Regions from separate parts of the Sellimonas catena genome, predicted to be linked through region 3. Evidence: predicted binding sites of a transcription regulator. Region 3 holds the regulator's gene; each other region holds the start of a gene.
What was found. Region 3 encodes Rex, which represses fermentation and respiration genes when NADH is low (regulators of the CRP and FNR family bind a similar motif). Its sites were predicted from a motif close to ATTGTTAANTANTTAACAAT; they were not measured.

Region 1: the regulator Rex is predicted to act here: its motif matches at 4,847-4,866, upstream of gap (type I glyceraldehyde-3-phosphate dehydrogenase).
Region 2: the regulator Rex is predicted to act here: its motif matches at 2,244-2,263, upstream of Selli1_RS14090 (iron-sulfur cluster assembly scaffold protein).

Annotation. Positions count from the first base shown of each region.
Region 1 covers NZ_BSBO01000036.1:13,269-21,351, forward strand. The annotation lists gene gpmI (2,3-bisphosphoglycerate-independent phosphoglycerate mutase) at 1-388, opposite strand, end outside; gene Selli1_RS14880 (LacI family DNA-binding transcriptional regulator) at 488-1,525, opposite strand; gene tpiA (triose-phosphate isomerase) at 1,683-2,432, opposite strand; gene Selli1_RS14890 (phosphoglycerate kinase) at 2,457-3,650, opposite strand; gene gap (type I glyceraldehyde-3-phosphate dehydrogenase) at 3,771-4,784, opposite strand; gene Selli1_RS14900 (histidinol-phosphatase HisJ family protein) at 4,993-5,799, opposite strand; gene mnmA (tRNA 2-thiouridine(34) synthase MnmA) at 5,817-6,869, opposite strand; gene nifU (Fe-S cluster assembly scaffold protein NifU) at 6,891-7,334, opposite strand; gene nifS (cysteine desulfurase NifS) at 7,366-8,083, opposite strand, start outside.
Region 2 covers NZ_BSBO01000032.1:23,953-32,035, reverse strand. The annotation lists gene Selli1_RS14100 (DUF4160 domain-containing protein) at 1-196, shown strand, start outside; gene Selli1_RS14095 (GGGtGRT protein) at 456-1,466, opposite strand; gene Selli1_RS14090 (iron-sulfur cluster assembly scaffold protein) at 1,487-2,179, opposite strand; gene Selli1_RS14085 (competence/damage-inducible protein A) at 2,335-3,600, opposite strand; gene pgsA (CDP-diacylglycerol--glycerol-3-phosphate 3-phosphatidyltransferase) at 3,602-4,147, opposite strand; gene rimO (30S ribosomal protein S12 methylthiotransferase RimO) at 4,148-5,470, opposite strand; gene rpoZ (DNA-directed RNA polymerase subunit omega) at 5,534-5,776, opposite strand; gene gmk (guanylate kinase) at 5,803-6,420, opposite strand; gene Selli1_RS14060 (YicC/YloC family endoribonuclease) at 6,450-7,328, opposite strand; gene Selli1_RS14055 (Rqc2 family fibronectin-binding protein) at 7,450-8,083, shown strand, end outside.
Region 3 covers NZ_BSBO01000007.1:28,570-36,652, forward strand. The annotation lists gene Selli1_RS04610 (hydroxymethylglutaryl-CoA lyase-like TIM-barrel protein) at 1-816, shown strand, start outside; gene Selli1_RS04615 (GntR family transcriptional regulator) at 835-1,482, shown strand; gene Selli1_RS04620 (NADP-dependent isocitrate dehydrogenase) at 1,508-2,707, shown strand; gene abc-f (ribosomal protection-like ABC-F family protein) at 2,789-4,708, opposite strand; gene Selli1_RS04630 (redox-sensing transcriptional repressor Rex) at 4,855-5,505, shown strand; gene Selli1_RS04635 (NAD(P)H-hydrate dehydratase) at 5,602-7,134, shown strand; gene alr (alanine racemase) at 7,131-8,083, shown strand, end outside.

The sequences.
Region 1 (8,083 bases), on a different contig from region 3:
AGATATGTGTATTGTGGCTGTGTACACCTCCGTCAGAGACAAGTCCGTACATGTGCAGTGCACTGTCATTCTTCTTTACATTTTCACATGCTGCAAGCAGTGCTTCATTTTCAAAGAAATCTCCATCCTGAATGGATTTTGTGATCTTTGTCAGATCCTGATATACGATCCGGCCTGCACCCATGTTCAGGTGTCCGACCTCTGAATTTCCCATCTGTCCGTCCGGCAGTCCTACCGCCATGCCGCTTGCATTTCCGCGGACAAACGGACACTCTGCCATTAATTTATCCATAACAGGAGTTTTGGCCTCTGCAACCGCATTCCCGTTGGTCTTCTCGCTCAGCCCATAACCATCCAAGATCATCAATACTGTTGGTTTCTTACTCATTGTTTTCTCTCCTTTTTACTTTTTTCCACTCTGCTATTTTACATGATTTTCCCGCCGCTTTCAAGCAGTGCCAGAAAACCTGCCGCGTTTCCGGGCAGTTTATACATAAATTTCTTTTACCGTTTCCCGCTCCATGAGCCGGACCGGAATCCGGATATCTACCTTTTTATCTTCCTTTTCTTCCAGTGCCTGAAACAGCAGTTCTGCGGCTTTGCGCCCTTTTTCCGCCGCGCCCTGTCTGACTGTCGTCAGTCTTGGATATGCAAATTTTGACATGCCAAGATCGTCAAATCCAATGATCGAAATATCTTTCGGAATCCAGATCCCGTGATGCCGGAAATAATCCATGGCTTCCAGAGCATAATAATCTCTGCTGAAAATGACTGCTGTATAATCAAAAATATGCCCCGCCAGAGACTGCAGCATGGCAAGCTGCCTGTCCTCATGGATACTTCCCATATAAATGTGCTCCTGCGCAAACGGAAGGTGTGCCTCCTTGAGAGCCCGCTTATACCCGGCCAGACGTCTTTCAGACACATCGCCCGGTGTTCCGTCCGGATCGTATGGCCCGTCTGCAACATAGGCAATTCTCCGGTGCCCCTTCCCGATCAGATAAGAGGCTGCCTGATAAGCTCCCTCTTCATCCTCGGTTCCAACATTTCTGAAGATTTCATCCTCCCGGAAATAGCAGTCGGTAAAAACTGCCGGCATTTTCATGTCCTTTCCAAGTTCTCTGCAGATTTCTGTCGGAATACCGATCGTCAGCAGACCGTCTACATTCCACGTATGTATCAGATCCCGGATTTCTCTCTCGGTAGATGCGGCGTACAGCATCATATAGTATCCACGCGACCGCACTTCCTTTTCAATCTCTACAATCATTTCAGCGGCAAGAGGATGATACAGTGTCTCACGTTCGGAACCTGCCGGAACGTTGGAAATCACTCCGATAATTCTGGATTGATTCTGGACAAGCATGCGCGCTCCCATATTCGGGACGTACTGCATCTCTTCCATAATCCGTTCGATCCGCTCTTTCGTCTCTTTGGAGACCTTTTTGGTTCTTCCGTGTATAACATTGGACACTGTCATGGCGCTGACATTCGCTGCCTGTGCGATATCTTTAATCGTAACCATTCTACTTCCCTTCCCGCATTTATGTTTCACGCTTCTCAGATCTTCTTCTGACTTTTTCTATTGTACTATTTTCAGCTGCATTTTGCAATATTTTCAGGGAAAGTGCCGGGTAACAGCAAAACCCTGCGGACATTTGAATCCGCAGGGTTTCTCTTCCTTATTTCCAGTTTACGATTTTACCAAAATCAGCTTTGAGAGAAGCTCCTCCAACAAGTCCTCCGTCGATATCCGGCTGTGCGAATAATTCCGGAGCTGTTGCCGGATTTACAGAGCCGCCGTACTGGATCCGGATTGCTTCCGCAGTTGCTTCATCATAGATTTCTGCAATGCATGCACGGATGCCTGCGCATACTTCCTGTGCCTGCTCTGTTGTTGCTGTTTTTCCTGTTCCGATTGCCCAGATCGGTTCATAAGCGATCACTGCTGTCTTTGCCTGATCTGCTGTCACGTTCTGGAAAGCAATCTTGATCTGCATACGAACGAAATCCATTGTCACGCCCTGTTCTCTCTGTGCAAGAGTTTCTCCGCAGCAGATGATCGGTGTGATGCCGTGTTCAAATGCTTTCAGTACTTTCTTATTAACATCTTCGTCTGACTCTCCAAAATACTCTCTTCTTTCGGAATGTCCGATGATGACATATTTCACTCCTGCATCTGTCAGCATTTCCGGAGCGATTTCTCCTGTATATGCACCCTTTTCTTCAAAGTACATGTTCTCGGCACCAATTACGATATTGCTGCCTTTTGCTGCTTCCATAGCCGGAATAATATCAATTGCCGGTACACAGAATACAACATCTGCTTCCTCTGTTGCTACGAGAGGCTTTAACTCGTTTACCAGAGCAACTGCCTGGGACGGAGTCATGTTCATTTTCCAGTTTCCGGCGATAATTTTCTTTCTTGCCATTTTGTTTACCCTCTTTTCTGTGTTCTACTTATCGTTCGCTGCTGCTACGCCCGGTAATTCTTTTCCTTCAAGGAATTCCAGAGATGCACCGCCGCCTGTAGAGATATGTGTCATCTTATCTCCGTATCCAAGCTGGTTGACAGCTGCTGCAGAGTCTCCTCCTCCGATGATTGTTACAGCTTCTGTGTTTGCAAGTGCTTCTGCCACTGCCTTTGTTCCATGAGCAAATTTCGGCATTTCAAAACATCCCATCGGTCCGTTCCATACAACTGTCTTCGCATCTTTTACAGCCTCGGCAAAAATTTTCTCAGTCTCAGGTCCGATGTCCATTCCTTCCCATCCGTCCGGAATTTCTCCAGTCTTTACAATCTGTGTATTTGCATCATTTGAGAACTGGTCGCCGATAATATTGTCAACCGGAAGAAGAAGTTTCACGCCTTTTTCCTCCGCTTTTTTAATCATGTTTAATGCATACTCCAGATAATCATCCTCGCAAAGGGAGATACCGATCTTTCCGCCCTGTGCTTTTGCAAATGTATAGGCCATTCCGCCTCCGATGATCAGAGTATCCACTTTGTCAAGCAGTCTTTCGATTACAGAAATCTTGCTGGAAACTTTTGCTCCGCCAAGGATTGCAACGAACGGTCTTTCCGGATGTTCTACTGCGTTTCCGAGGAAATCGATCTCTTTCTGCATCAGATATCCGACAACAGCTGTATCTACATATTTTGTCACACCTACATTGGAGCAGTGCGCTCTGTGAGCTGTACCAAACGCATCGTTTACGAATACATCGCAGAGAGAAGCAAGCTCCTGGCTGAATTTATCTTCATTCTTTGTCTCTTCTGCGCGGTAACGTGTATTTTCAAGAAGAATTACATCTCCGTCATTCATTGCTTCTACTGCAGCCTTTGCGTTTGGTCCTACTACTTCCGGATCTGCTGCAAATTTCACTTCCTGTCCAAGTAATTCAGAAAGTCTTGCAGCAACCGGTGCCAGAGATAATTCCGGTTTCGGTTCTCCTTTCGGTTTTCCAAGGTGGGAGCAGAGAATCACTTTTCCGCCGTCGGCGATGAGCTTTTTAATGGTCGGAAGTGCTGCAACAAGACGGTTTTCATCTGTGATTTTGCCGTCGATCAACGGTACGTTGAAATCGCATCTTACAAGGACTCTTTTCCCTTTTACATTGATATCATCTACGGATTTTTTGTTAAGCATTGTTTTTTGCCTCCTTATTATTCTGACAAAAAGGGTCCGGTCCCATAAAAGACCGGACCCTGCGTTGAGTCTTATTCCGGCAGGATAGCCTGCCCCGCTTATGATTCGGAATATCAGAAATTATAATAATGTTCCGAAATGTTTGATTGTTCTTACCATCTGGCTTGTGTAAGAATTTTCGTTGTCATACCAGGAAACAACCTGAACTTCTGTTGTTCCGTTATCTAATGGTAATACCATTGTCTGAGTAGCATCGAATAAGGAACCATATGTCATTCCTACGATATCGCTGGATACGATTTCGTCTTCGTTGTATCCGTAAGATTCGTTGGATGCTGCTTTCATAGCTTCGTTGATCTGTTCTTTTGTAACATTTCCTTCAACAACAGCTGTTAAGATTGTTGTAGATCCTGTAGGTGTTGGTACACGCTGAGCGGATCCGATTAATTTACCGTTCAATTCAGGAATAACTAATCCAATGGCTTTTGCTGCTCCTGTAGAGTTTGGTACGATGTTGCATGCTGCTGCACGGGATCTTCTTAAGTCACCTTTTCTCTGCGGTCCGTCAAGTGTCATCTGGTCGCCTGTGTAAGCGTGGATTGTGCACATGATACCGGATTTGATCGGTGCAAGATCGTTCAGTGCTTTAGCCATAGGAGCCAAGCAGTTTGTTGTACAGGATGCTGCGGAGATGATGTTGTCATCCTTTGTAAGTTTGTCGTGGTTTACATTGTAAACGATGGTAGGAAGATCATTTCCTGCCGGTGCGGAAATAACAACTTTCTTAGCACCTGCCTTGATGTGAGCGGAAGCTTTTTCTTTGGATGTATAGAAACCTGTACATTCAAGAACTACATCTACTCCGATCTCTCCCCATGGAAGTTCTTCAGCGTTAGCTTTTGCATAGATTTTGATTTCCTGTCCGTCAACTGTGATGGAATCTTCGCCTGCTGTAACCTTATCTGCTAATGCGTATTTTCCCTGTGTTGAGTCATATTTTAATAAGTGAGCAAGCATTTTCGGAGATGTGAGGTCGTTGATTGCAACAATCTCATATCCTTCTGCTCCGAACATTTGTCTGAATGCAAGACGTCCGATACGTCCAAAACCATTAATCGCTACTTTTACTGCCATGATTAATTCCTCCTAAAGTTTAATTTAGTTTCTGTTCTGCATGATGCAGATGGTGATTCTTCCTTGTTAAAGATTCATCAACCATACTGATTGTACTAAAAAAAAGACAGGAATTCAAGTATCTTTACATATTTTTATCCAAGTTTTTGCCATTTCTCTTATATCGATTCCTGCCCTGCAAGAATTTTGTTTATATTCGATAGACATTTTAAATGATTTTCAAAAATTTCGGCTTTCTGTCTATAAATATTGTATAATACCGGAATCCGCATTCCTCCAGAATCCTTCCGGCATCCTCGTACTGGTATGCGATGTGATCCGGCTGATGGGCATCAGATCCCACTGTGATGATCTCTCCGCCAAGCTCTCTGTAACGCCTGATAATCTCCGGGTACGGATGACAGAATCCAAGTTTGTACTTAAAGCCTGCCATGTTCATCTCGATTCCCTTTCCGTGTTCAATCAGCCATCGCAGGATTTCATCAATCAGGTCTGAATAGTTTTTCCAGTTGTAATCTCTTGCCTGGTTTCTGCCGTACCGCACGATATAGTCCATATGGCCGAGCACATCGAAATCCTGTATGATCCGTATGTTTTCCCATGTCTCTACAAATGATTTTTCATATACTTCCGCGTCTGAACGGGTTGCGAACAGTACCCGGTTATACGGATCTCTCCCCTCCACAACATGTGTGCTTCCGATCACAAAGTCAAAGGGATAGGAGGCTGTAAAATTCCGATAGTATTCTCCCAGATGCTGCTGAAATCCGATTTCCACCCCAAGTCCGACGGAAATCTGATCTTTGAATTTCTCTTTTAACTCCTGGATTGCCGGTATATAGCGGTCCATGTCAATCCGGAACTGCTGGTCGTCTTCCGGATAATCCCAGTCCTGATGGTCTGTAATACAGATCTGTTTTAATCCTTTTCTGACTGCGCCAAGCGCCATCGATTCCGGAGATGCGTCCGAATCCGATGAAAAATTCGTGTGCATGTGATAATCTGCTGTGATCATACTTTCTCCTTCCCGTATCAGATGATACGTCCTCCGCCAAGAATATAGCCGTCACTGTAGAGAACCAGTGCCTGTCCCGGTGTCACCGCCCGCTGAGGTTCTTCAAATGTACAGGTGATTTCGTCATCCCCTGTCTTCTGGATCGTACACCAGCCACCCCGGTGGTTGTAACGGATTTTGGCGAAGATCCTCTTTCCTTCCAGTTCCTTAAAGTCTGCCGCTCCCATTGGATTGAGCAGGCGTGCCTTCACTTCCCGTTTCAGTGACTCTTCATCATTTCCAAGTACCACTTCGTTTGTCTCCGGACGGATCGCAAGGACAAAAACCGGATAACCAAGGGCCACTCCAAGTCCTTTTCTCTGTCCTACCGTGTAATGGATAATTCCTTTGTGCTTCCCGAGAATGTTGCCGTTTACATCGACAAAATTTCCCTCTTTTGGTTCCTGCCCGGTATGGCTTTTGATAAAGGATGCATAGTCTCCATCCGGAATGAAGCAGATATCCTGGCTGTCCGCTTTCTGTGCCACGGAAATTCCTGCTTTTGCCGCAATTTCACGGATCGTATCCTTTTCATACTTTCCGACCGGCATCCGGGTGTGTGCCAGCTGCTCCTGTGTCAGGTTGTAAAGCGCATACGTCTGGTCTTTTCTGGAAACGTCCGCATTTGCCACTGCGTAACGTCCGTTTGGAAGCTTCACAATATTCGCATAATGCCCGGTGGCAATCAGGTCTGCCCCGATTTCTTTCGCCCATCCGAGAAGGGCCTCCCACTTTACAAACCGGTTACAGACAACACACGGATTCGGCGTCCGGCCTTCCAGATATTCTCTACAGAAATAGTCCATGACATTGGACTTGAACTGATTCCTGAAGTCCACCGTGTAATGCGGAATCCCGATCTCGTCTGCTACCTTTTTGGCATCTTTGGACGGATCCTGTCCGCACTGCACTTCATCGCACGTGATCATTGTCACGCCGGTTACATCGTATCCTTCCTCTTTCAGCAGATATGCCGCTGCGGAAGAATCGACTCCCCCGGACATGCCGATGACGATTTTTTCTTTTTTCATGCTTTCTTCCTCAAATCTGTTTTAATATTCCTCTTCTTCCTCTTCTTCACCTTCATGAATATCGGACTTTGGCTTTTCGAGACCTTCGATCTCAATACCGTTTTTCTGTGCGTAATCCCACAGTGCTGCGTGGATCGCTTCCTCCGCCAGAAGGGAGCAGTGCACTTTAACCGGCGGCAGTCCGTCCAGAGCCTCCATCACGGCTTTGTTTGTCACCTGCATTGCTTCCTGAATGTTTTTCCCTTTTACAAGTTCCGTTGCCATGCTGCTTGTCGCGACAGCCGCGCCACATCCAAAAGTCTTAAATTTCACGTCCCGGATGATCTGGTTTTCATCGATGTCCAGATAGATTCTCATGATATCCCCGCATTTTGCGTTTCCGACTGTTCCGACGCCGCTTGCCCCTTCAATTTCTCCCATGTTTCTTGGATGCTGAAAATGATCCATTACTTTTTCTGAATACATATGTTTCCTCCTAAGTTCAATCCGTTCTTTTTTATTTTGCCTGTTTCTTTATAAAATCTTCGTAAAGCGGAGACATGTTTCTGAGATTTTCAATGATCTGTTTCAGATTCTCCACCACGTAGTCTATGTCTTCTTTTGTAATTTCCTCGTTTAATGTCAGTCTCAGTGAACCGTGCGCAATCTCGTGCGGAAGTCCGATGGCGAGCAGCACATGGGACGGGTCCAGAGAGCCGGATGTGCACGCAGAACCGCTGGAGCCGCAGATACCTGCCATATCAAGGCTTAACAGCATGGACTCGCCTTCGATAAAGCGGAAGCTGAAGTTTGCATTGTTTGGAAGCCGGTCTGCCGGATGTCCGTTTAACTTCGTATACGGAATTTCTTTGAGTACACGGTCAATCAGATAATCCCGGACTTCTTTCTCTTTGGATGTTCTCTCTTCCATCGTACGGACAGCCCGTTCCACTGCAGTTCCAAGTCCGACAATCCCGGGAACATTTTCGGTTCCGGCACGGCGTTTTCTCTCCTGCGCTCCGCCATGGATGAAGTTTTTCAGACGGAGTCCTTTACGGATATATAAAAATCCGATCCCTTTCGGTCCATTGAGCTTGTGTCCGCTTGCGCTTAACATGTCGATATTCAGGTCGTCTACCTGTATCGGAATCTGTCCAAACGCCTGCACTGCATCGGTATGGAATAAAATTCCGTGTTCCTTTGCAATCGCTCCGATCTCTCTGACCGGTTCGATC
Region 2 (8,083 bases), on a different contig from region 3:
TATTTCAGAAGGACGCGCATCAGCAAATGCCACAAAAATTTGGATAACCAGCACTGGAAAAGCTTTAGTATGCAATAATAACTCCAAGATTCCTCAAAAAGAACTTCGCCGAATGATCCGAATTATCGAAGCAAACAGTGACCTTATATTAGACAAATGGTACACACAATTTGGTGAGATACGGTATTACCTCTAGCACTTTCACTTTTGTTATAAAATCATGATTACCTGTCAAGCATGTATTTTGCATTGTAATAGGCTAGCGCCTAAGGTGCTAGCCTTCATTTCATTATATTATTCTTATCTTTTATTCACAGTCTCCCGTTTCTTAATTCCATACTAAAATTAAATCCTGATCATCGACACATAAAGTCTTGAAAAACTTAGAGGAGATACAGAAAAATAAAAATAAGCGGCACTCTGTTTTACAAAGTACCGCTTAAAATTAAAATTTCTTAGAATTTGCCAGCCTTAGCAGCTTCCTCAATGGCAACTGCAACAGCTACTGTCATACCAACCATCGGGTTGTTTCCTGCTCCGATCAGACCCATCATTTCTACATGAGCCGGTACGGAAGAGGATCCAGCGAACTGTGCGTCAGAGTGCATACGTCCTAATGTATCTGTCATACCGTAGGAAGCCGGTCCTGCTGCCATGTTGTCCGGGTGAAGTGTACGTCCTGTACCACCGCCGGATGCTACAGAGAAGTATTTCTTTCCTGCTTCGATACATTCTTTTTTGTATGTACCTGCAACCGGATGCTGGAAACGTGTCGGGTTTGTAGAGTTACCAGTGATGGATACGTCTACGCCCTCTTTCCACATGATTGCAACACCTTCACGAACATCGTTTGCTCCGTAGCAGTTTACTTTGGAACGAAGTCCGTCAGAGTAGGATGTACGGGAAACTTCTTTAAGTTCTCCTGTATAGTAGTCATACTCTGTCTGTACATATGTAAATCCGTTGATTCTGGAAATGATCTTTGCAGCATCTTTTCCAAGACCGTTTAAGATAACACGTAATGGTTTTTTACGTACTTTGTTTGCTTTCTCAGCGATACCGATAGCACCTTCTGCTGCTGCGAAAGATTCGTGTCCTGCAAGGAATGCGAAGCAGTCTGTGTCTTCTTCCAGAAGCATTTTTCCAAGGTTACCATGTCCAAGACCTACTTTTCTCTGGTCAGCTACAGATCCTGGAATACAGAAAGCCTGAAGTCCTTCTCCGATTGCTGCTGCTGCGTCTGCTGCTCTTGTGCATCCTTTTTTGATTGCGATTGCAGCACCTACAATATATGCCCAGCATGCGTTTTCAAAGCAGATCGGCTGAATGCCTTTTACCTGATTGTAAACATCAAGGCCTGCGTCTTTTGTAATTTTCTCTGCTTCTTCGATAGAAGCGATGCCATAGCTGTTTAATACAGCGTTGATTTTATCAATTCGTCTTTCATATGATTCAAATAAAGCCATTTTAAAAGTCCTCCTCTCGCCTATTCCTGTCTTGGGTCGATGATCTTCACTGCATCATCCACACGGCCATACTGTCCCTGTGCTTTTTCCCATGCTTCGTTCGGTGTGTCACCTTTCTTAATGAAATCGGTGAATTTTCCAAGGCTTACGAATTTGTAACCGATGATCTCATTGTTTTCGTCTAATGCGATTCCTGTTACATATCCTTCTGCCATTTCCAGATAACGAGGACCTTTTGCAAGTGTTCCGTACATGGTACCAACCTGGGAACGAAGACCTTTTCCTAAGTCTTCCAGTCCTGCACCGATCGGAAGTCCGTCTTCAGAAAATGCGCTCTGTGTACGTCCGTATACGATCTGTAAGAAAAGCTCTCTCATTGCTGTGTTGATTGCGTCGCAGACAAGGTCTGTATTTAAAGCTTCGAGGATAGTTTTTCCTGGTAAGATCTCGGAAGCCATGGCTGCAGAATGTGTCATACCGGAGCATCCGATTGTTTCAACCAGTGCCTCCTGGATAATTCCGTCTTTTACGTTCAGTGTCAGCTTACATGTTCCCTGCTGAGGAGCACACCAGCCTACACCGTGTGTTAAACCGGAAATATCTTTAATTTCTTTTGCCTGTACCCATTTTGCTTCTTCTGGGATTGGAGCTGGTCCATGATTCGCACCCTGTGCAACTGGACACATCATTTCTACTTCGTGTGAATAAATCATCTTAAGGACTCCTTTCAACTATGTGTAATCTCTCTTGGGAGACTGCCTTTTGACAGCCTTTATCCGTGTTAATTTTCTCACAAAAATGCGTTTTCGTCAATCAGCTGATTGCACAAAACGTCGAATTTTTCGGTTAGATCCATGTGGCGATCATCCTATTTTGCTTCCAGAAGCATCTCTCTTAACAGAATGAGTCCTCTCGCCACAGCATATTCCCGGTTTTTCTGACGATTTCCCGTAAAGCAGCATCGTTCGACTTTTGTTTTTCCTTTCACAGTACAGCCGATGTAAACAAGCCCTACCGGCTTTTCCGGTGTTCCGCCGTCCGGACCTGCGATTCCGGTCACAGCAATGGATGCGTCTGCCCCGGAGACTTTGCATGCTCCCTCTGCCATGGCCCGTGCTGTCTCCTCGCTGACTGCTCCGTATTGCACCAGAATTTCATGCGGCACATGCAGAATCCGCTCTTTTGCTTCATTAGAATACGTCACATGCGCCTCGTTCAGCACGCTGGATGCTCCCGGCACATTGATCAGCCGTCCGGACAGAAGTCCTCCGGTACAGGACTCTGCTGTCGTCACTGTCATATGACGTTCCTCCAGCATATGAACCACGGCTTCTTCCAGTGTGACTTCTTCTTTTGTCGTATAAATATAATCGCCGAACCGGTTTTTCAATTCTTGTACCATCGGCGCCATCAGCTGCTCTGCCGTCTTCTCGTCTTTGGCTTTTGCAGTGATCCGGAAGTGTACTTCCCCGGTCTTTGCATACGGCGCAAGAGTCGGATTGGTCTGAGCATCCATCAGATCTGCAACCATGGTCTCCGCCCGGCTTTCACCGATAGAGCAGACCTTTACCATGCAGGAATAGATTCCTTCCGGCTGCAGCCCGGAAAGATAAGGTGCAATCTGAGTTTCAAACATCGGGATGCACTCATTCGGCGGCCCCGGAATCAGGATTGCACGCTTGCCTTCATACTCGGTGCCTTCCTCTCCCGTCACAATCAGCCCAGGAGCCGTACCGTTCTGATTCTCAATCACGATGGCTCCCTCCGGAACCAGCGCCTGCTTCCAGTTATTCCGGGTAATTTTCCCCTTTGAATGAAGCCGGTTAAAGAATTCCTGAATCCGCTCTTTTGTGCGGGCATCCTCATATAATTCCTTTCCAAATACTTTTGCGGTCACTTCTTTTGTCAGGTCGTCTTTGGTCGGTCCAAGTCCTCCTGTCAGAATTACCACATCAGACCGTTCCAACGCCCGGCGGATCGTATCCTCCATGCGCGCCTCATTGTCCCCTACCACACTCTGGTGATATAAAGACAAACCTAGCAGAGCGCATTTCTCTGCTAGGTAAGCTGCATTGGTATTTACGATATTGCCGAGCAGGATTTCTGTACCGACGGAAATCAGCTCTGCAACCATCCTACATACCTCCTTTTGTCAATACTTCTTTGTTCTTTACAATGTAATCGATCAGGGATACTACCGTCAGAATCAGCGCAAGATAGATCAACACTGTCTCAATGACGGAAGCAATATTCCCCGGAAGATCCAGAATCAGGAAAATAATCATAAACATCTGGGAAACGGTTTTGAATTTTCCCCAGTAGCTTGCGGCAATCACGATACCGCTGTCCGATGCTACCAGACGGAATCCGCTGATAATAAATTCACGGCTGATAATGACAATGACAATCCAGGCTGGAAGTTTATCCATCGGAATCAGACAGATCATTGCGGAGCTTACAAGCAGCTTGTCCGCCAGCGGATCCATAAATTTTCCGAAATTTGTTACCAGATTATACTTTCTTGCAATTTTTCCATCCAGCATATCTGTAAGACTTGCCACACAGAAAATCACAAGTGCGATATAGTTGCTGTACGTTCCTCCCAGATCCGTCAGCATAAATACAACAAAAAACGGAATCATGATGACACGCAGTACAGTCAGTTTGTTTGGCAGATTCATTTACATCAACTCTCCTATCAAATCATATTCACATGCACCGGTCACTTTGACTTTCGCGAAATCTCCGGACATGAGTTCTGCATCGGTATTGACAAAGATCAGTCCGTCTACATTCGGCGCATCTTTATAAGTTCTGCCCACATAGGCATTTTCATCTGCTACTTTCCCTTCGATCATAACGAGAACTTCTTTTCCAATCATGTTTTCTGCCTGTTCAAAGGCAATTTCCTGCTGAAGTTCCATCAGTTCGGCTCTCCGGTCTTCCTTGATGCTTTCCTCAATCTGATCCGGCATGGATGCCGCAGGAGTGCCTTCTTCCGGCGAATAGGTGAATACTCCAAGACGGTCAAACTCCATCTCATCCACGAAGTCCATCAGCTCTTCATGCTGTTCCTGCGTCTCTCCCGGGAATCCGGTAATCAGTGTTGTACGAAGTGTGATGTCCGGGATCTCTTCTCTCAGTCTTGAGATGATGTGTACCAGTTCCTCTTTGGATGTACGTCTTCCCATTCTCTTTAAAATGCCATCGCTTGCATGCTGAATCGGAAGATCCAGATAATGACAGATCTTCGGCTCTTCTTTCATCGTCTGAATCAGCTCTTCGGTAATCTCCTCCGGATAGCAGTAAAGAATCCGGATCCAGCGGATCCCGCTGATCTGGCAGAGCTTATGGAGCAGCTCCGGAAGTTTCTTTTCCCCGTAAAGGTCTTTTCCGTAAAGTGTCGTCTCCTGAGCCACCAGGATCAGCTCTTTCACTCCGTCCGCAGCCAGCTGTTCCGCCTCTTTGATCAGATGATCCATCGGAACGCTTCGGAAATCTCCTCTGAGTTTCGGGATGATGCAGTACGTACAGTGTTTGTCACACCCTTCTGCGATTTTCAGGTAGGCATAGTGGCCGCCGGTAGTCACGAGCCGGTGTGTTTCGATAATCGGCAGTATATTCAGCGGCTCCATCATCAGATAAGAGTGTCCTTTCAAAGCCTCATCCACTGCGTCAAGGATGTGTCCGTAGGAAGCTGTCCCGAGGACCGCGTCCACTTCCGGGATCTCCTTTGTGATCTCCTCACGGTATCGTTCTGCCATACATCCCGTCACGATCAGAGCTTTCAGACTGCCGGATTTTTTGTACTCCGCCATCTGCAGAATCGTCTCAATACTTTCTTCCATGGCATCATGGATAAAGCAGCAGGTATTGACAATAATCACATCCGCCTTTTCCTCTTCATCGACGATCTGATATCCTCTGGAAGCCAGCATCCCCAGCATCGTTTCCGAGTCGGCAAGATTCTTGTCGCACCCAAGTGAGATAAATAAAATATTCATGTATTCTCTCCTAACAGTTCATAAGGCAGATACTTGTTTCAAAAGCACCTGCCTTTTTGTCTCTTATTCTTCGGTTTCTTCTCCAAGAATTTTTAACTTTCCATTGTTCATCTCGTCGATAGCAATAGAAAGCGGTTTTTCTCCGTCTTTAACCGAAACAAGCGGGTCCGCATGATCGATCAGCTGCCTTGCTCTCTTTGCCGTAGCAAGAACGATAGAATAACGGCTGTTTACAATCTTTGTATCCCCCTCTTCTACGTCCTGATTCACCACTTTCATTAAGTCTGTGTAAGATGGATGCAGCATAGCCTCATTCTCCTTTCTATTCTTCTTTACAATTCTTCAAGTTCTTCTCTTATTTTAGCGATAAACTCCGCGTTTCTCATGACTTTCTTCTTCTCATTCTGAATCACTGCGTGAAGCTCATCCACACAGGTCTCCAGATCATCATTGATGATCAGACAGTCGTAACAGTCAATGCCTCTGGCCTCTTCTTTGGCGCGGGCAAGCCGCTCTTCGATGACTTCCATCGTCTCGGTTCCCCGTCCGATCAGACGTCTGCGAAGCTCCTCAGCGCTTGGCGGGGTGACAAAAACAAGAAGCGTATCCGGAAACTTTTCTTTTACCTTCAATGCCCCCTGTATTTCGATCTCAAGGATCACATCCTTGCCCTTCTCAAGCTGCTCCTCCACATAGGAGCGTGGTGTCCCATAATAATGGTTAACATATCTAGCATACTCTATTAATTCGTCTTGTGCAATCATTTTTTCAAATTCTTCGGTTTCTTTGAAAAAATATTCTCTTCCGTCCACTTCTCCCTCTCTCGGTTTTCTCGTGGTGGCTGAAATGGACAGAGCATAGTCCTCATATTTCTCCATCAGACGCTTCATGGCCGTCCCTTTTCCTGCTCCGGAAAATCCCGAAAGCACGGTCAGTATCCCTTTTTGCATGTTTGTTTCTTCCCTTTCCTATCTAACTGCTATTCGATGTTCTGAATCTGTTCCCGGACTTTCTCGATCTCTGTTTTCAGATCGATTCCATAATTGGAAACGGTCAGGTCATTGGCCTTTGACAGAATCGTATTGGCCTCCCGGTTCATCTCCTGAGCGATAAAGTCCAGTTTACGTCCGATGCCCTCTCCTGCCTGGAGGGTGGATTTCATATGATCGATATGACTTTTCAGACGGACAATTTCTTCATCCGTACAGATCTTGTCTGCAAACAGCACAACCTCCGCGGCGATACGGCTCTCATCGATCTGCGTATCTGCCAGAAGTTCTTTTACCTTCTCTTCCAGCTTTTCCCGATACTCCGAAAGAATCTGCGGGGAGCGCTCCTCAATCTTCTCTACAACAGCCTTCATATCGTCAAGCTTGCCGATGAGATCTTCTCTTAATTTCTCTCCTTCGGTCTCTCTTGCCGATACAAACTGGACACATGCTCCATCCAGTGCCTCTCTCAGGCCATTCCACATTTCCTCTTCATCCACATCCTGCTCTTCCATTGTGAAGACTTCCGGGTATCTGGAAAGAGCGGAAATGCGGACATCATTTTCCAGTCCGAACTTCTCCTCCATCTGTCTGAAATAGTCCAGATACTCAGAGGCAAGCGCCTCATTATATTTCAGAGACATCTGTCCTTCTGAGAGGTCTTCGTAAGTTACAAAGATATCCACTTTCCCTCTCTGAATATACTTTTTCAAATAGCTCCGGATTGCGGTTTCAAAAAAATAGAGCTTTTTCGGCATACGGATATTGACATCCAGGTAGCGGTGGTTTACACCCTTCATCTCGACTGTAAATTTCTTTTCTCCGCTTTGAATCTCGCACCGGCCAAAGCCCGTCATACTTCTTATCATGATCATTTCCTCTATAAAGTTTATTTTGCTGTTTTTCATTATAATTCATTTGATTTTTATCGTCAACCATGTTCAACTATGTTATACTGTAAAACAGACTAAAAGCAAAGGAGAATGACCTATGGCATTAGATGGAATTACCATTGCAAATATAGTAAAAGAAATGCGGGATGCCCTCCTTGGCGGACGGATCGCAAAGATCGCCCAGCCGGAGGCTGACGAGCTTCTTCTTACTGTCAAGGCACCTTCCGGACAGCGCCGTCTCTATATCTCAGCGAGCGCTTCCCTGCCTCTTGTGTATCTGACAGACGAGAACAAACCAAGCCCGTTTACAGCCCCGAATTTCTGTATGCTTCTCAGAAAACATATTGCAAACGGACGAATCGTGTCCATCACACAGCCGTCTCTTGAGCGGATTATCGTGCTTGGAATCGAGCATCTGGATGAGCTTGGAGATCTCTGCCGTAAGAAACTTGTCATTGAGATCATGGGCAAACACAGCAACGTCATTTTCTGTGATGAGGATGACCGGATCATCGACAGTATCAAGCACGTGCCTGCCCAGATGAGTTCCGTGCGGGAGGTTCTTCCGGGACGGACTTACTTTATACCGGATACGATGCACAAAGCAGACCCGCTGACCATATCGGAATCCGATTTTGCAGCGCTTCTCAGACAGAAGCCGTCCGCGCTTTCCAAGGCTCTCTACACAAGCCTTACCGGAATCAGTCCTGTCGTGGCTGAAGAAATCTGCT
Region 3 (8,083 bases):
TGCCATCTGGAGGATATTACAAGATCAGACATTTACGGTTTCGTGATTCCGTTTTGTCTGGAACTGATGAATCTGATGGAAGAATATCAGATTCCGATTAAAATCCGTGTCTGTGACACGATGGGATACGGAGTCAACTATCCGGGAGCGGTGATTCCGCGGTCTATTCCGGGTATCATCTACGGATTGATGATCCATGCCGGAGTACCGAGTGAACTCATCGAGTTCCACGGTCACAATGACTTTTACAAGGCAGTCAGCAATGCAACGACCGCATGGCTTTATGGAGCAAGCGGCGTAAACTGTTCTCTCTTTGGAATCGGAGAACGTACAGGAAATACACCACTGGAAGCAATGGTATTTGAATATGCGCAGCTTCGGGGAACACTGGACGGCATGGAGACGACTGTCATCACAGAGCTTGCCGAGTACTATGAAAAGGAGATCGGCTACCATATTCCGGAGCACACGCCGTTTGTGGGAAAGAACTTTAATGTGACAAGGGCCGGAATCCATGCGGACGGACTTCTGAAAAACGAAGAGATCTACAATATTTTTGACACCGGAAAGTTTCTGAACCGGCCGGCCGTAGTATCAGTGTCCAACACATCCGGCATCGCAGGAATTGCCCACTGGATCAATACCTACTACAAGCTTCCGGAGGACAGAAAAGTCGGAAAAGACTCCGAGCTGGTTGTGGCAGTGAAGGAATGGGTGGATAAGCAGTATGACGACGGACGTGTAACTGTGATGACGGACGAAGAAATGGTTCAGAAGATCACGGAAATCTGCCGTGAGAAGTCAATCATTCTTTAATAGAAGGAAGTAACAGTCATGGAAGAATATCAAGATTATTCTTTGAGCGGAAAGGTGTTTCGGACACTGAGTGAACAGATCCTTTCCGGGAAATATCAAAAAGGAGACGAACTCCGGGAAGTGACCGTGGGAAAAGAGCTGGGAGTCAGCAGGACTCCGGTCAGAGAAGCCTTCAGGAAGCTGGAACTGGAAGGACTGGTGACCAGTATTCCAAACAAAGGCACGTATGTCAACGGCATTTCCAGGGAGGACGTTCAGGATATCTATATGATCCGGTCCAGGCTGGAAGGGCTTGCGGCCCGGCTTGCGACAAGACGGATTACGAAGGAGCAGATTGACGAGATGGAAGAGATGATTCTTCTCTCCGAATTTTATCTGAAAAAGGGGATGACCGAACAGCTTTCCACTCTGGACGGAAAGTTCCACTTTATCCTTTATGAAGCCTGCGGAAGCAGGATGTTGAAAAATGTACTGACGGATTTCCACCGCTATGTCCAGATGGCGAGGAGGATGTCCGTTAAAGTGGAAAACCGTGCGGAAAAATCCATCAGGGAACATTCGGAGATCCTCTCGGCAATCCGGGACAAGGATGAAGACAGGGCGGAGAAACTGATGGAAGAGCATATCCGCCATGTTGTTCAGAATTTACATCTGGAAGAAATCTAAGAAAGAAAAAGAAAGGGATGGTATGATGGCAAAGATACAGATGCAGACACCAATCGTTGAGATGGATGGAGACGAGATGACAAGAATTCTCTGGAAGATGATCAAGGATCATCTGCTCCTGCCTTTTATTGATCTGAATACGGAGTATTACGATCTTGGGCTGGAACACCGTAATGAGACTGATGACCAGGTGACGATTGACAGTGCGCTTGCAACGAAAAAGTATAAAGTGGCCGTAAAATGTGCGACCATCACCCCAAATGCAGCGCGGATGGAAGAATATGATTTGAAAGAGATGTGGAAGAGCCCGAACGGGACGATCCGTGCGATTCTGGATGGAACCGTATTCCGTGCACCGATTGTCGTAAAAGGAATTGAGCCGTGCGTCAGAAACTGGAAAAAACCGATCACCATTGCAAGACATGCTTACGGGGATGTGTATAAAGGAACGGAAATGAAAATCCCTGGAAAAGGAAAGGCAGAGCTTGTCTACACCGCTGAGGACGGAAGCGAGACAAGAGAACTGATCCATGAGTTTGACGGACCCGGCATCATTCAGGGAATGCACAATATCAACAAGTCCATCGAAAGTTTTGCAAGGAGCTGTTTCCACTATGCACTGGACACGAAACAGGATCTCTGGTTTGCAACGAAAGATACGATTTCAAAGAAATACGACCATACATTCAAGGATATCTTTCAGGAGATCTTTGACGCGGAATTTAAAGAGCAGTTTGAACAGGCGGGAATTACGTATTTCTACACACTGATTGACGACGCGGTGGCACGTGTAATGAAATCAGAAGGCGGATATATCTGGGCATGCAAAAACTATGACGGAGATGTTATGAGTGATATGATTTCCTCCGCATTCGGCTCCCTTGCCATGATGACGTCCGTTCTTGTCTCACCGGATGGATACTATGAGTACGAGGCAGCTCATGGAACAGTTCAGAGACATTATTATAAACACCTGAAAGGGGAGGAGACATCCACCAACTCCGTGGCAACGATCTTTGCATGGAGCGGGGCTCTCAGAAAGCGCGGAGAACTGGATGGAAACAAGGAGCTTCAGGAGTTTGCGGACCGGCTTGAAAAAGCGACTATCGATACCATCGAAGCGGGCGAAATGACAAAAGACCTGGCGCTGATAACGACTTTGAAAGATCCGGTTGTATTAAACAGCGAAGACTTTATCAAAGCCATCGCAAAACGGCTTGCATAAAAAGAAGTCAAAATCAAAGAGAGCATAGAAAAAGAGGCAGACCCGTGTTATAAACGGGCTTCGGCCTCTTTTCTGCTGCTCTTATTCCGCGAGAGATTCCCACTGTTCATAGAGAGTCTCAAGCTCTGCTGTGATGTTGTCCTTTTCTTTTGCCAGCTCCTGGCACCGGACGGAATTGGAATATACATCTTCGTGGGTCATCAGTTCATCGATCTCACCGCACCGGGTTTCCAGAGTCTCAATCCGCTCTTCGGTCCGCTTCAGATCGTTCTGGCGTTTCCTCTCCTTCGCCTGCGCTTCCTTCTGAGCCTTCCAGTCCAGCTTTCCGGCCGAAGCCTGAGTGTCTGTGGAAGACGGCGTATCTGCTGCGGCAGGAGCAGCGTAAACAGCGGTAAGTTCTTCTTTCTTTTCAAGATAATAATCATAATTTCCGATGTAGTTGACAAATTTCTGATTGACCAGTTCCAGAATTCTCGTGGCAGTTTCGTTGATAAAATACCGGTCATGGGAAACATAAAGTACCGTGCCGGTGTAATCATTCAATGCGTGCTCCAGGATTTCTTTGGATGCAACATCAAGATGGTTGGTCGGCTCGTCGAGAATGAGGAAATTGGCCTCGGAAAGCATCAATTTTGCAAGAGAGACACGTCCACGTTCCCCGCCGCTCAAGTCTCCGATCAGCTTGTAGACATCATCCCCGGTGAAGAGAAAGGCTGCAAGCATATTCCGGATCTGGGTATTCGTAAGGGACGGATAATCGTCCGAGATCTCATCAAAAACCGTTTTGTCCATGTGAAGGACATGGTGTTCCTGGTCGTAGTAACCGATAGTGACATTGGAGCCAAGGGTGAAAGTTCCGGAATCCGCAGGAATGACTTCATTCAGGATTTTCAGAAGTGTCGTCTTTCCGGTACCATTGTCCCCGATAATCGCAACGTGTTCTCCACGTTTGATTTCAAAGCTGATGTCTTCAAAGAGCGTCTGATTCGGGAAAGCTTTGCTGAGGTGATCAACACGGAGCACATCATTTCCGCTGACAACAGAAGGCTCCAGCTTTAAATGCATATCTGAAGCAAGCTCAACCGGCTTTTCAATCCGCTCAATCTTTGCAAGCATCTTTTCCCGGCTCTCGGCCCGTTTGATGGATTTTTCCCGGTTGAAGGAACGAAGTTTTTCAATGACCGCTTCCTGATGCTTGATTTCCTGCTGCTGGTTAAGGTATTCTTTCAGCCTTGCATCCCGGAGCATCTGTTTTTTCTTCGCAAACTCCTGATAGTTACCAAGATACATAGTGAGCGTGCCGGCTTCGATTTCAATGATCTTTGTAACGACCCTGTTCAAAAAATACCGGTCGTGGGAGACAATCAGGACCGCTCCGGGGTAGTTCAGAAGATAGGTCTCAAGCCATGCAATCGAATGCAGATCAAGATGATTGGTCGGCTCATCCAGAAGCAGAATATCCGGTTTGGTAAGCAGAAGTTTTCCCAGAGAAACACGGGTTCGCTGCCCTCCGGAAAGGGAAGCGACCGGCTTTTCAAAATCTTCTTCTGTAAATCCCAGTCCCTTCAGGACTCCGGTGATTTCACTTTGATAGGCATAGCCGTTTTCCCGTTCAAACCGGGAAGTCAGATTGTGATAAGCGGCAAGCCTGTCCTCCAGATGAGATCCGGATAAAGTCTGAAGCTCCGCCTCAATTTTGCGGATCTGGCTTTCCATATCGATCAGATACTGTTTGGAAGTCTGCATTTCCTCATAGACTGTACGTGTGCTGTCCGTCATGGGATGCTGGGAAAGATACCCGAGCTGTTTCCCTTTTGCGAGAATAATATCCCCGGAATCTGCCGGAATCTCTCCGGTAATCATTTTCAAAATGGTAGATTTTCCGGCACCGTTTAAACCTGTCAGAGCCGCTTTCTCGTGATCCTCTATATGAAAAGAGCCATGTCTTACAATGACCTGGTCCCCAAACGATTTTTCCAGATTGTGACATGCAAGTATCATAGTATCCTCCTCTGATAAAACAAAAGTACCGTATTCATTATAACGGAATTTGTACAAAATACAACATAAAATCCCATAATAAGTTTGACTTTATTTCAAGTATTACATATAATAAAAGTATTGAAAAGAACAGGAAGGTGCTAAAAGTGGAAGGAAGAGGAATTTCTCAGGCAGTTATCAGAAGACTGCCTCGATACTACAGATACTTGGGAGAATTACTGGAAGACGGTGTAGAGCGCATTTCCTCCAACGACTTGAGCAAACGCATGAAAGTCACTGCTTCCCAGATCCGCCAGGATTTGAATAATTTCGGCGGTTTTGGTCAGCAGGGGTATGGATATAATGTGAAATATTTGCACTCGGAGATTGGAAAGATCCTGGGGCTGGACAGAGAACATAATATGATTATTATCGGAGCCGGAAACCTTGGACAGGCGCTGGCAAACTATACCGCTTTTGAGCGCAGCGGATTTATGCTGAAGGGTCTGTTTGATGTCAACCCGACTTTGGCAGGTGTTACGGTCCGCGGAATCGAGATCCGTATGATGGACGAGCTGAAAAGTTTCATCAGGAATAATGACATTGAAATTGCGATTCTGACGATACCGAAGACGAAGGCGGTGGCAGTAGCCAATATGCTCGTGGAAAACGGTATCCGTGCAATCTGGAATTTTGCGCATACGGATCTGAATCTTCCGGATAATGTTGTTGTGGAAAACGTACATCTTTCCGAGAGTCTGATGCGGCTCTCCTACAATGTACTCCGCTATGAGGAAAAACATCAGAAGAAAAAATAAGAGAAAAGAAGGACGTGAGAGATTCGTACAACAGATGCGGGACTCCGCGTCTTTTTTCTGTATCCCGGAATGAAAGCGGGGAAAGGAGCGGTAAAGATGAAATATATCATTGATGGCAGGACAATGAAAGCAGCGGATGCATACACGATTGGGACGATCGGGATTCCGTCTCTTGTCCTGATGGAACGGGCGGCTCTGAAAGTGGTAGAGGCAGCCGAAAGGGAGAGGCTTAACCTGTCGAAAAGCCTGATTGTGTGCGGAAGCGGAAACAACGGGGGCGACGGGTTTGCAGTGGGAAGACTGCTTCTGGAAAAAGGGTACGGCGTGACCGTCGTACTGGTTGGGAATCCGGACCATTGTACCGAAGAGACAAAGACACAGATTCAGATTTTCAAGGCGGTCGGAGGAACTGTCAGGCGGGAGATCCCGGAGGAGAGCTACACCGCTGTATTTGATGCTGTATTTGGTATCGGACTGAGCAGGCCGGTCGAAGGGCGCTACGCGGGGATTCTGGAGCAGATGAACAGACTGGACGCAGCGAAAATAGCGGTGGATATTCCGTCCGGAATTGATGCGGGGAACGGAGAGATTCTGGGGACGGCATTTCGCGCGGATCTGACGGTGACATTTGCATACCAGAAGGCAGGGATGGTTCTGTATCCGGGAGCTTTCTGCGCCGGAAAGGTCTGTGTGGAAGATATCGGAATTTATCTGCGCGGCGGCGTGGAAGGAACACGGTATCTGACTTATGAAAGAAAGGACGTAGGAAGGCTCTGTCCGCAGCGAAAAGACGATGCACATAAAGGAACTTACGGAAAAGTGCTGATGATTACCGGAAGCCAGGGCATGGCAGGCGCCGCGATTCTTTCCGCGAAGGCGGCATACCGGATGGGAAGCGGACTGGTACGTATACTGACGCCGGAATCCAACCGGGAAGTACTTCAGGCAACCCTGCCGGAAGCAGTCATAACGCCTTACGGAGAGGATCTGGAAAACCAGCTGGAGGAACTTCTGAACTGGGCGGATGTGATCTGCGCCGGATGTGGACTGGGGACGGATATACAGGCCGGTATGATAATAGAACATCTGCTCGTGTATCTGGGCACGCACAGAAAATACTGCGTGATGGATGCGGATGGCCTGAATCTAATTTCCGGAATGGAAGAAGAAAGAAGAAACACATATCTAAAAGCAGCGGGAAGCAGCCTGATCTTTACGCCTCACATCAGGGAATTCGCGCGTCTTCTTGGGAAAACGACGGAAGAAACGAAAAAAAACAGGATTGGACTTGCGCAAGAGTATGCCAAAACCTATAATATAATACTAACAGCAAAAGATGCCAGAACAGTTGTGGCAGGAGAAGGCAGGATTCCATATCTGAATACATCCGGGAACGGTGCGATGGCAAAAGCAGGTTCCGGGGATGTACTTGCAGGTATGATTACAGGCTGCCTGGCCCTTGGAATGGACCGCTTTGACGCTGCGGCGCTTGGTGTATTTATACACGGGCTGTGCGGAGACGAGGCAAGGGAAAAACTCGGGGCGCACAGCGTGCTTGCCGGGGACCTGATCGAGATGGCATCAGCTGTTTTACAGGAAATCGAGCGAAGAAAGGTTCAGTCAAAATGAAAAAGTACAGCAGAGTATGCGCAAAAATCAATTTGAATCATATTACATATAATATAGAACAGATGAGGAAACATATCTCGCCGGATACGAAGATGATTCTGGTAGTAAAAGCGGACGGTTACGGCCACGGGGCATCACGGATCGCAAAAGAGACTCAGAATCTGGACTGTGTCTGGGGATACGCGACCGCAACGCTTGACGAGGCGGTGCTTCTGAGAAAGGCAGGAATTGAGAAACCGGTTCTTGTTCTCGGATGTACTTTTCCGGAGCAGTATGAGGAGGCGGTGGAAAACGAGATACGCATGACAGTCTACACTGAAGAGTCTGCGAAAGCGATCTCCGCCCTGGCATCCGTAAAGCAGAAAAAAGCATGGATTCACGTCAAGCTGGACACGGGGATGTCAAGACTCGGATTTCAGACAGGTGAAGATTCTCTGGATGCCATCGAACGGATTTTTCATCTTCCGGATCTTGAGATGGAAGGTATTTTTACTCATTTTGCAAAAGCAGACGAGGCAGATAAGTCCTTTACAAACAAGCAGATGGAACATTATATCTGGATGACAGACCGGTTAAAGGATAGAGGCATCGAGCCGAAATACCGCCACTGCTCCAACAGTGCCGGAATTATCGATCATCCGGAGGCCAATCTGGATCTTGTACGGGCGGGTATTGCTCTTTACGGGCTCTATCCATCTGACGAGGTGAAGAAAGACCGTCTGGATCTGAAGCCGGCACTGTCGCTGGTAAGCAGTATTGTACATATCAAATGGATCGAGCCCGGAGCTGTTGTAAGTTACGGCGGGTGCTTCCGGGCCGGGAAACGGACCCGCGTGGCAACGATCCCTGTCGGATATGCGGACGGATACCCGAGGAGTCTCTCGGACAAGGGCTATGTCCTGATCCGGGGAAAGAGGGCTCCGATTCTTGGCAGAGTCTGCATGGATCA